One region of the Bradyrhizobium sp. 134 genome, then DNA from elsewhere that is predicted to be linked to it. Evidence: predicted binding sites of a transcription regulator. Region 1 holds the regulator's gene; each other region holds the start of a gene.
The links. Region 1 encodes LexA, which represses DNA repair genes until DNA is damaged. Its sites were predicted from a motif close to TGTTCNNNNTGTGTTCNG; they were not measured.
Positions count from the first base shown of each region.

Region 2: a site for LexA is predicted at 1,933-1,950, ahead of rmuC (DNA recombination protein RmuC). Genes of this name have one in related genera too.
Region 3: a site for LexA is predicted at 1,796-1,813, ahead of IVA75_RS17915 (helicase-related protein). Genes of this name have one in related genera too.

Region 1 is NZ_JADPKX010000069.1:224,237-227,516, forward strand. It holds gene IVA75_RS26200 (ComEC/Rec2 family competence protein) at 1-207, shown strand, start outside; gene IVA75_RS26205 (hypothetical protein) at 339-773, opposite strand; gene lexA (transcriptional repressor LexA) at 1,238-1,939, opposite strand; gene glp (gephyrin-like molybdotransferase Glp) at 2,115-3,280, opposite strand, start outside.
Region 2 is NZ_JADPKX010000034.1:920,931-924,210, reverse strand. It holds gene truA (tRNA pseudouridine(38-40) synthase TruA) at 1-350, opposite strand, end outside; gene fmt (methionyl-tRNA formyltransferase) at 350-1,273, opposite strand; gene def (peptide deformylase) at 1,286-1,810, opposite strand; gene rmuC (DNA recombination protein RmuC) at 1,982-3,181, shown strand.
Region 3 is NZ_JADPKX010000046.1:105,488-108,767, reverse strand. It holds gene IVA75_RS17915 (helicase-related protein) at 1-1,515, opposite strand, end outside; gene IVA75_RS17910 (DUF3108 domain-containing protein) at 2,122-2,931, opposite strand.

The sequences.
Region 1 (3,280 bases):
CGGCTCGCCAGTCAGAGTGCGCTGGCGCTGACGCAGCGTGGTGACGGCTTTGTGGTTCACGCGGTGAGGGCGAGAGGCGCGAGCCGCCCCTGGTTGCCAGCCGGCGCAGGCGAGGGTGATTTCGACGGCAGCCTTGCGCCGAAGGCGATCGCGCCCCGCATCAAGGACGCAACGCCGGCGGAGACCGACTTGCAGGCCGACGATTGATCTGACGGTGCGGAGCAATGCAGTGGATCGGTGCATCTGCTCGGATTCGCTGGGCGCAAACCACGCCATCTCGCCGGCCACGGCCGGCGATGGCGATTCAATCTTGACCTCCGACCTCGTAGCCGGCTGCGTCAGCCGATCGGCAGGCGCGTGACGGTCGGCTGCCTGTCGGCGATGACCTGCGCCTTGTGCTCGCGCTCCGTCACCGGCTCGGTCACAGGCAGTTGCAGCACGGTCGCGCGCTGGCCTTCGACGAGCTGCGTCACCAGCACATATTTGCCGTCCGGGAATTCGATCGCGTCATGATGGCGGTCGGGAACGTGCGGGTCGATCTTGCCGAACTTGCCCACGCGGGAATTGATGGTGCGCGTCCAGATCCAGCGATTGTCGTAGCGAACGTCGTCGGCGAAGGCGAGCTCCGTTCCCGGCAGCAGGCACACGGCAACAGACGGATCGGCTGCCGAGGCGAAGCCGCGCGTCGAGGTGCCGCGGAAGCTTGTCGTGACGATCGTCTCGCCGACTTCGGCGGGGCGCGACGCGACGGCATGCAGGCTGTAGTCACACATCGGGTGCTCCTCATGCTGGGATAGCAACCCGCGTCTCTTAATCGAGGCGCAGGCCTCTATCAGAGTTGAAGCATGAACGCTCTGCTTGGTTGTGGGCAAATCTGCGGCTGGTTTCCGCAAGCCGCGATCACATTATCTTTCCCGCATTCAATAGGAACAAAGCCTGCTGCGATGCATTCGGGAGGCGCGTGCGCGAATATCGCCGGCTTGACCGCAACGGTCGAGCTTGATCGCTGGCCGCTGTTTCCTCGAACACTTGCGCCGCGAACCAGTTCCGCTTCGTGGGCGTCGCGAGGAGCCAGCGCCGAAGGAGGGGCCGGATAGTCTGTGCAGAACCAGAAAGACTACCCAGCCGGAGCGGACGATGATCCGCTCCAATCCCTGACCGGCGATGCCGATCGGAAGCGCGCGCGGCGCCAAGCACCTCCGGTATGAAGTACTCCCGGTATCAAGGACGCCCGGTATCAGTACTTCCGGTAAAGCCCGATCAGCTTGCCCTGAATCTTCACCCGGTTGGGTGGCAGGATGCGGACCTCATAGGCCGCGTTGGCGGGCTCGAGCGCGATCGAGGCGCCGCGACGGCGGAAGCGCTTCAGCGTGGCTTCCTCGTCGTCGATCAGCGCCACCACGATGTCGCCGGTATCGGCGCTCTCGTTTCGCTGAATCAGCGCCATGTCGCCATCGAGGATGCCGGCCTCGACCATGGAATCACCGCGCACTTCGAGCGCGTAATGCTCGCCCGAGCCGAGCATGTCAGGCGGTACGCTGATAGTATGGCTGCGGGTCTGCAACGCCTCGATCGGCGTGCCGGCCGCGATGCGACCCATCACCGGCACCGCGACGGGACGTTCGCCCTCGTCCGCGGGCAGGCTGGAGCTCGCACGCACCTTGCCGAGATTGCCCTCAATGACGCTCGGCGTGAAGCCGCGGCGGCTGCCGGCGGCTGCCTGGAGCTCCGGCAGCTTGATGACTTCAATCGCACGGGCGCGGTTGGGCAGGCGTCGGATGAAGCCACGCTCCTCGAGCGCCGTGATCAGGCGATGGATGCCCGACTTCGAGCGCAGGTCGAGCGCATCCTTCATCTCGTCGAAGGAGGGCGGTACGCCGCTTTCCTTCAGACGTTCACTGATGAACCGCAGAAGCTCGTATTGTTTGCGCGTTAACATCTCGACCAAAGTCCCCCGGTTGATGTCGTCCGATTCCGAGACGCTGAATTCGGCAATAAGCCGCTACATGCTCGAAACAAATCATGAACGGACACTATATGTTCGATACATGTTCCGCAACTGCTTAATTTACCGTGAACAGAGCAAAGTTCGCGGAACGTGCATTGCCGGACGCTCAGACGGGGAGCCGCAACACTTCGCAAGCCGTGCCGGCTTCGGCCTTCGGCGCGAACGGTGCGCGCACGAGAAGTACCTGTGCTGCAGCGAGATTCGCAAGCAGCGAAGAGTCCTGATGATTGACGGGAAGAACGACGCGCGTGCCATCGTCACGCTCCTCCAGATGCGCGCGCAGATAGTCCTCGCGCTGGTCGTTGGCGCCGACGTCGCGGCCGAGCACGGCGCGTTCACGGCGATGGTGAATCACCGAACGGCCCGACAGGGCGCGAATCAGCGGCACCATGAACAGGAAAGCGCACACGTAGGACGACACGGGATTGCCCGGCAGGCCGATCACACCCATTGCGCCGAGCCGCCCGTGCATCATCGGCTTGCCTGGCCGCATCGCGATCTTCCAGAACGCCATTGCGATGCCTTCGACCCGCAGTGCCTGCTGGACCAGATCGTGGTCGCCGACCGATGCGCCGCCGGTCGTGATCAGGATGTCGGCGCCGCTCTCGCGGGCGCGGCGGATGCCGGCGGCGGTCGCCTCCAGCGTGTCGGCGGCAATACCGAGGTCGATGGTCTCGGCGCCCTCGCTGCGGGCGAGCGCGTGCAGGGCGTAGCCGTTGGAATAGACGATCTGGCCGTGGCCGGGCATGGTGCCCGGCATCACCAGCTCGTCGCCGGTGGCGAGAATCGCGACTTTCGGACGCCTGAAAACGCCAAGGTGCGGATGGTTCATCCCGGCGGCGAGGGCGAGGTCGCGCTCGGTGAGACGATTTCCCTTGCGCAGGAGCACGTCGCCCTCGCGGAAATCGACGCCTGCGGGGCGGATGTGCCGACCGGCGATCGCGGCTTCCTTGATCGTGATGCGCTTGCCGGCGGCGACGGTGTCCTCCTGGATCACGACGGCGTCCGCGCCACCGGGAACGACGCCGCCGGTGAAGATCCGCACGGCCTCGCCGGCGCCGACCATCCCCGCGAACGGTCGGCCCGCCGCGACTTCGCCGATGATGGTGAGCTCCGAATCGATCGTCGCGGCATCGGCCGCGCGCACCGCGTAGCCGTCCATCGCCGACATCGCCTGCGGCGGCTGCGTGCGCCGCGCCGCCACGTCACCCGCGAGCACGCGATGGTAGGCCTGGTCGAGGGAAATCATTTCATCCGGCAGCGGCTCTGCAC
Region 2 (3,280 bases), on a different contig from region 1:
TTGACGATGCGATAGCGATAGTGGCGCTTCACGGCCGAGAAGCGCGCTTCGAAACTATCAGGCACGATGTCCGCCTCGAGCACAGCGATCGGATGCGGGCGCAAATGCGCATTGAGCCCGTCGCGAAAACGGCCGGGTGGAAACTGTTTCTCGATGTCGACATGCGCGACCTGGCCGCGCGCGTGCACGCCGGCATCGGTGCGCCCGGCGCCGTGCACGCGCGCATCCGCGCCGGTCATCGCCTTCACCGCCGCTTCCAGCGCGCCTTGCACCGAGGGCAGCGTCTCCTGCACCTGCCAGCCGAAGAACGGTGCGCCGTCATATTCAATGATGAGCTTGTAGCGGGGCATCAGGCCAGCCGCATCGGCGGCTTCAACGGCACGCCGCGCAGGAAGTCCGCGGCCTGCATGCGCGCCTTGCCTTCGCGCTGGAGTTCGATCAGACGGATTGCACCCTCGCCGCAGGCGATGGTGAGGTGATCGTCGAGCACCTCGCCGGGTGCGCCCGTGCCTTTCGCCAGCTCGCAGCGCAGGATCTTGACCCGCGCATTCTCAAGCTCGGCCCAGGCGCCGGGAAACGGCGACAGGCCGTGGATATGGCGCAGCACCTCGCGCGCGGGCCTGGTCCAGTCGATCCGCGCTTCGGCCTTGTCGATCTTGGCGGCATAGGTGACGCCGTCCCCGCTCTGCTTCTTGAGCTGAAGCCCGCCGCGATCGAGCGCCGCCATGGCGCGCACCATCAGATCGGCACCGAGCCGGGACAGACGATCGTGCAGATCGAGCGCGGTCATATTGTCCGTGATCGCGAGCCGTTCCGCCATGGCGACGTCGCCGGTGTCCAGCCCGACATCCATCTTCATCACCATCACGCCGCTCTCGGCATCGCCGGCCATGATCGCGCGGTTGATGGGAGCAGCACCGCGCCAGCGTGGCAGCAGCGAAGCGTGCAGATTGTAGCAGCCGAGTTTTGGCGCATCGAGGATGGCCTGCGGCAGGATCATGCCATAGGCGACGACGACGGCGGCATCGGCGTCGAAGGCGCGAAACTCTTCCAGCGCCTCGGGCGTCCTCAGCGTCTTCGGCGTCAGCACGGGCACGCCGAGTTTTCGCGCGGCCTCTTCCACCGGGGTCGGCTGCAATTGCAGGCCGCGCCGGCCGCCGGGCTTGGGCGCGCGCGTATACACGGCCGCGATCTCGTGGCCGTGCGCGACGAGCTCGAGCAGCGTCGGCACGGAGAAATCGGGCGTGCCCATGAAGATCAGGCGGAGGGGCATCGACAGAGAACCTCACTCCGCGCGCTTGGCGGCTTTCTCGAACTTCTTCAGCACGCGGTCGCGCTTGAGTTTTGACAGATAGTCGACGAACAGCACGCCGTTGAGATGGTCGATCTCGTGCTGGATGCAGGTGGCGTAGAGGCCTTCGGCGTCCTCCTCGTGCACCTTGCCGTCGAGATCGGTGTAGCGCACCCGCACCTTCGCAGGGCGCTCGACCTCCTCGTAATATTCGGGGATCGACAAACAGCCTTCCTCGTAGACCGACAGGTCCTCGGAGGAGGCGATGATTTCCGGATTGATGAAGACGCGCGGCTCGGGCTTGGTCTCGCCGTCCTGGTCGGGCTTGGCGAGGTCCATGGTGATCAGCCGCAACGGCTGCGCGATCTGGATCGCCGCGAGCCCGATGCCGGGCGCGTCGTACATGGTCTCGAACATGTCGTCGGCAAGCTTTCGTATCTCCGGCGTGACCTTCTCGATCGGCTTGGAGACCAGACGCAGCTGCTTGTCGGGCAGGATGATGATTTCTCTGAGGGCCATGGCCGCGATTTAAGCCGCGCGTTCGATGCGGTCAATCCGGACGGGAACCCCGTTAACCCTCCGCTAACCATAAAACTTCGGGTTTCGTTAACCATAAAAATTAACGGGGCATTTACCCTAAATGTTCGCTATTCGTTCGTGTCGCCGAGCGAATCGGCTAGAAGCAGGGGCATGAACGAGATCATTTTCATGCTCGGCGACTGGCCGGTGCGCACCGTGGACGCGCTGATCGGCTTCGGTGCCCTGGTCCTCATCCTGATGGTGGTGATCGCCGTCGTGATCGCGCGCTCCGGGCGGCGCGGGGCGGAACTCGCGATGGCCAACGCCATCCGCGCCGACGAACTCGAGGAGCGCATCAGCCAGATGCTGCATGCCCAGAGCGAGGCTTCGGGGCGGGTCGACGCCATGACCCAGACACTGGCCGGCCGCCAGGCCGACATGGCGCGAGCGGTCAACGAGCGGCTGGATTCGGTGACCCACCGCGTCGGCCAGTCCATGGAGCACTCGACCCGCAACACCATGGAGAGCCTGCACGCGCTGCACGAACGGCTCGGCATCATCGATAGCGCGCACAAGAACCTCACCGACCTCACCACGCAGGTGACGACCCTGCGCGATGTGCTCGCCAACAAGCAGTCGCGCGGCGCCTTCGGTCAGGCGCGGATGGAAGCGATCGTCCAGGATGGTCTGCCGAAGGGTGCCTACGAGTTCCAGTTCACGCTCTCGACCGGCAAGCGTCCAGACTGCGTCGTGTTCCTGCCCGACCAGCGGCCACTCTGCATCGACGCGAAGTTTCCGCTGGAAGCGATGACCGCGCTGCATGACGCGCGCACCGACGAGGAGAAGCGCATCGCCACGCAGCGGCTGCGCGGCGATGTCATGAAGCATGTCAGCGACATCGCCGAGAAATATCTCGTCGCCGGCGAGACCCAGGACATGGCGCTGATGTTCGTGCCGTCGGAATCGGTCTACGCCGAGATCCACGACGGTTTCGACGACGTCATCCAGAAGGCGTATCGCGCCCGTGTCGTGCTGGTGTCGCCGTCGCTTTTGATGCTGGCGATCCAGGTGATGCAGCAGATCATGAAGGACGCGCGCATGCGCGACGCCGCCGACCAGATCCGCACCGAGGTGATCAAGCTCGGCGACGACCTCGGCCGCCTGCGCGATCGCGTGCTGAAGCTCCAGAAGCATTTTGCCGACGCGAACGAGGACGTGCGGCAGGTGCTGATCTCCGCCGACAAGATCGAGAAACGCGCCGGGCGTATCGAAGAACTCGATTTCAGCAAGAGCGATGCGCCGGAAGCGCCGCATCTCGTAGCGACCGGCGCTGCCGAGCTGTTCCCGCGGAAGCTCCAGGCGGGGGAGTGAGATTGTGGCACACTGTCATGCCCCGCGAAGGCGGGGCATCCAGTACGCCGCGGCAGTCATGATTGAACCGGGACGCTGGTGATTACTGGATCGTCCGCC
Region 3 (3,280 bases), on a different contig from region 1:
GACTTCGCCGGTCTTGCCGATTTCCGTATTCAAGCTCGTGTTCTCCCGCAGGCGGCGCATCAATACACTGGTCCGGCGATCAACGAAACGCTCAGTCAAGCGTTCATGGAGCGCATCCGATAATTTATTTTCGACCTCGCGGGCGATTCCCTGCCAGCGTTCTGGGTCTTTCAGCCAGTCGGGGCGGTTGGCGACGAAGGTCCAGGTGCGAATCTGTGCGATCCGGGCCGACAGCGTGTCGATATCGCCGTCAACGCGGTCGGCCTGGTCGATCTGGGTCCTGAACCAGGCGTCGGGGATGCATCCCTTCCGCATCAGGAAGCCGTACAGCGTCGTGACCAGCTCGGCATGGGCGGCCGGCGACAGCTTTCGATAATCCGGGACCTGACAGGCCTCCCACAGCCGTTCCACCGCGTCCTTGCCATGCGCGACATCGCGCACCTCGGCGTCGCGGGCGGCGTGATCGAGCACGCGCATGTCCTCGGCGATGGGCGCGCGCGTCAGCGCCTCATGGCCGGGGGCCAGGTTCAGCGAGACCTGAAGCGCGCCGAGGGACGCGAAATCCAGCTTCGAATTGCGCCATTGCAAAACCTTCACGGGATCGAAGGTGTGGTTCTGCAGCGCATTGACGAGCTCGGGCTCGAACGGTGCGCAGCGACCGGTGGTGCCGAAGGTGCCGTTGCGGGTGGCGCGGCCGGCGCGGCCGGCGATCTGGCCGAATTCGGACGGCGTCAGGCGGCGGAACTGGTAGCCGTCGAACTTGCGGTCGGAGGCAAAGGCGACGTGGTCGACGTCGAGATTGAGGCCCATGCCGACGGCGTCGGTGGCGACGAGGTAATCGACCTCGCCGTCCTGGAACATCGCGACCTGCGCGTTGCGGGTGCGCGGCGACAGCGAGCCCAGCACCACGGCGGCGCCGCCATGCTGGCGACGGATCAGCTCGGCGATGGCGTAGACCTCGTCGGCCGAGAAGGCGACGATGGCGGTGCGGCGCGGCTGCCGCGTGATCTTGCGGTCGCCGGCGAATTCCAGCTGCGACAGGCGCGGCCGCGTGATCATGGAGACGCCCGGCAGCAGCCGCTCGATGATCGGACGCATCGTGGCGGCGCCGAGCAGCAGCGTCTCGTCGCGGCCACGGCGGTTGAGGATGCGGTCGGTGAAGACGTGGCCGCGCTCCAGATCAGATGCGATCTGCACCTCGTCCACGGCAAGGAACGAGACGTCGAGATCCCGCGGCATCGCCTCGACGGTCGAGACCCAGTAGCGCGGCGCTTTCGGCTTGATCTTCTCCTCGCCGGTCACGAGCGCGACGGCATCGGGGCCGACCCGCGCGGCGATCTTGTTGTAGACCTCGCGCGCGAGCAGGCGCAGCGGCAGCCCGATCATGCCGGAGGGATGCGCGAGCATCCGCTCGATGGCGAGATGGGTCTTGCCGGTGTTGGTGGGACCAAGCACCGCAGTGACGCCGGCGCCGGGGAGTCGCTCGGAAGCGAAAGGGGAGGAGGAAAAAGGCATCTGGGGGATTAGGTAATGGCGATTGGGGCGAATGTCAGTGCTGTTTTGGGGCGGTGGCGCGAAGCGCCTGGAAGTCACCCGGCTTCGGCTTCTCCGCTGTCATGCCCCGGCTTGACCGGGGCATCCAGTACGCCGCGGCTTCTCGGCTCAATCACAGACGCCTCGGCGTACTGGATCGCCCGGTCAAGCCGGGCGATGACACCGAGAGTGTGGGAGCATTCTCCCCGAACCTCGCGCAACTGTCTCACTTTGCGACGCTTTTCCCGTTGGCTTTAAGCTTCGGAACGAGTTGAGAACGAATCGCGGCCGAATCGCAGACTCCCCCGTGAGTCCTGTTCCGTTCACGCAACATGTCGCGGGAGGCTTATTGGGTTCGCACTAGATGGAGTTTTGCCCCGCCGCACAAGCGACGTTTCGATGGCAGATTCGTTAAAGCTGGGGACGGCGCGGAGTCGAATCAGAATCGGGGAGGAGTCAAATGGATTCCCGCTCCCCGACCCCCTCCAAACAAAAGTGCGAAAACAACCCCATGCACAGTAGGCATGTCGTTGAAATCATTCGTGTTTATTTTCGCCAGAAAGCGAGGTTCAGGGCGGGACGCCCGGCCTACTGCGTCTTCGCGACCTTGGGCGGCTGGGCGCTGGTGACGAAGGACGTCGCTTCCAGCATGGCCGGCCCGAGCGGGGTCGGCACTTTCAGCCAGAACGGGACGAGGATGCGGGTGCCGGCGATCGGCGCGAACGCGACCTCGATGTTGCGCTGGGCGGCGAGATATTTGATCACGGGACGGTCGGGGATGTAGCCGGCGATGGGCACGAAATACAGCGAGCAGACCACGACCTGGCCGTGATAGCCCTTCTCCGCCTTGACGTTTTCCATGCGCTTGAAATCGAGCTTGAGCTCGTAGCGCATGCGGCCGTCGAACACGGCGGCGCTGCCGTGGCAGGCGTCCGCCGACAGCACGTCACCGGTGCCGGATACGCGCACCAGCGAGGCCGTCATCGGGTCCCAGACGCCGCGGCGATGCGCGTCGGTGACGACGATGCGGTCGGGATCGACCGGAGGCTCCGGCACGATGGCAAAATCCTTCACATTGCCCTTGTCGAGCGTGATGCGGATCTCTTCGGTCTTCTTCGAGGTGGTGGTGGAGGCCTGGTAGCCGGTCGCGACCAGCGCGCCGTTGACCACGCGGCCCTGCGAGGCGCCGGTGCCCGACCCGCCCGCGAAGGATTTCAGCAGCCCCGAGGTGCCGCCGGAGGCCGCAGCCGCGAACACGTCGTCCTGGATGTCGATGTTCCAGGCGCCCTTGCCGACGGGAATGCCCGCCAGCGTCGCCTCATATTGCGCCTCGAGCTTGCCTTGCGCCGCCGCGGGCTCCGCCGCCCACGCCAAAACCAGCCCGCCAAGGGCCGCCATGACCCAGCGTCGGGCACAGCGCGGATGACTTGCGTGCGGATTCCTTGCGCGCCGCTCCGCTGAGCGCAGCTCTTTTGGGCGCAGCTCATTTGGACGCAGACTTGGCGCGAGATGAGGCGTTGTGAGCACGAAACAATCCAATCGGGGCGCGAACGGTTGTTACTTAAGCCAAAAACCGCGCCAAGCAATGCGTCCGGGCCCATCCGCGTCCGGAACTCCACTGGACTCTTCGGGCGCGAATACGCCCTTTATGTGATGGTAAGGCGCGATAATCATTGCCGTTTTGGTGATCCAGACGGGTCAGAAGCGCGCACCTCACCCCGCCACCTCCACCGCTGTCATGCCCCGA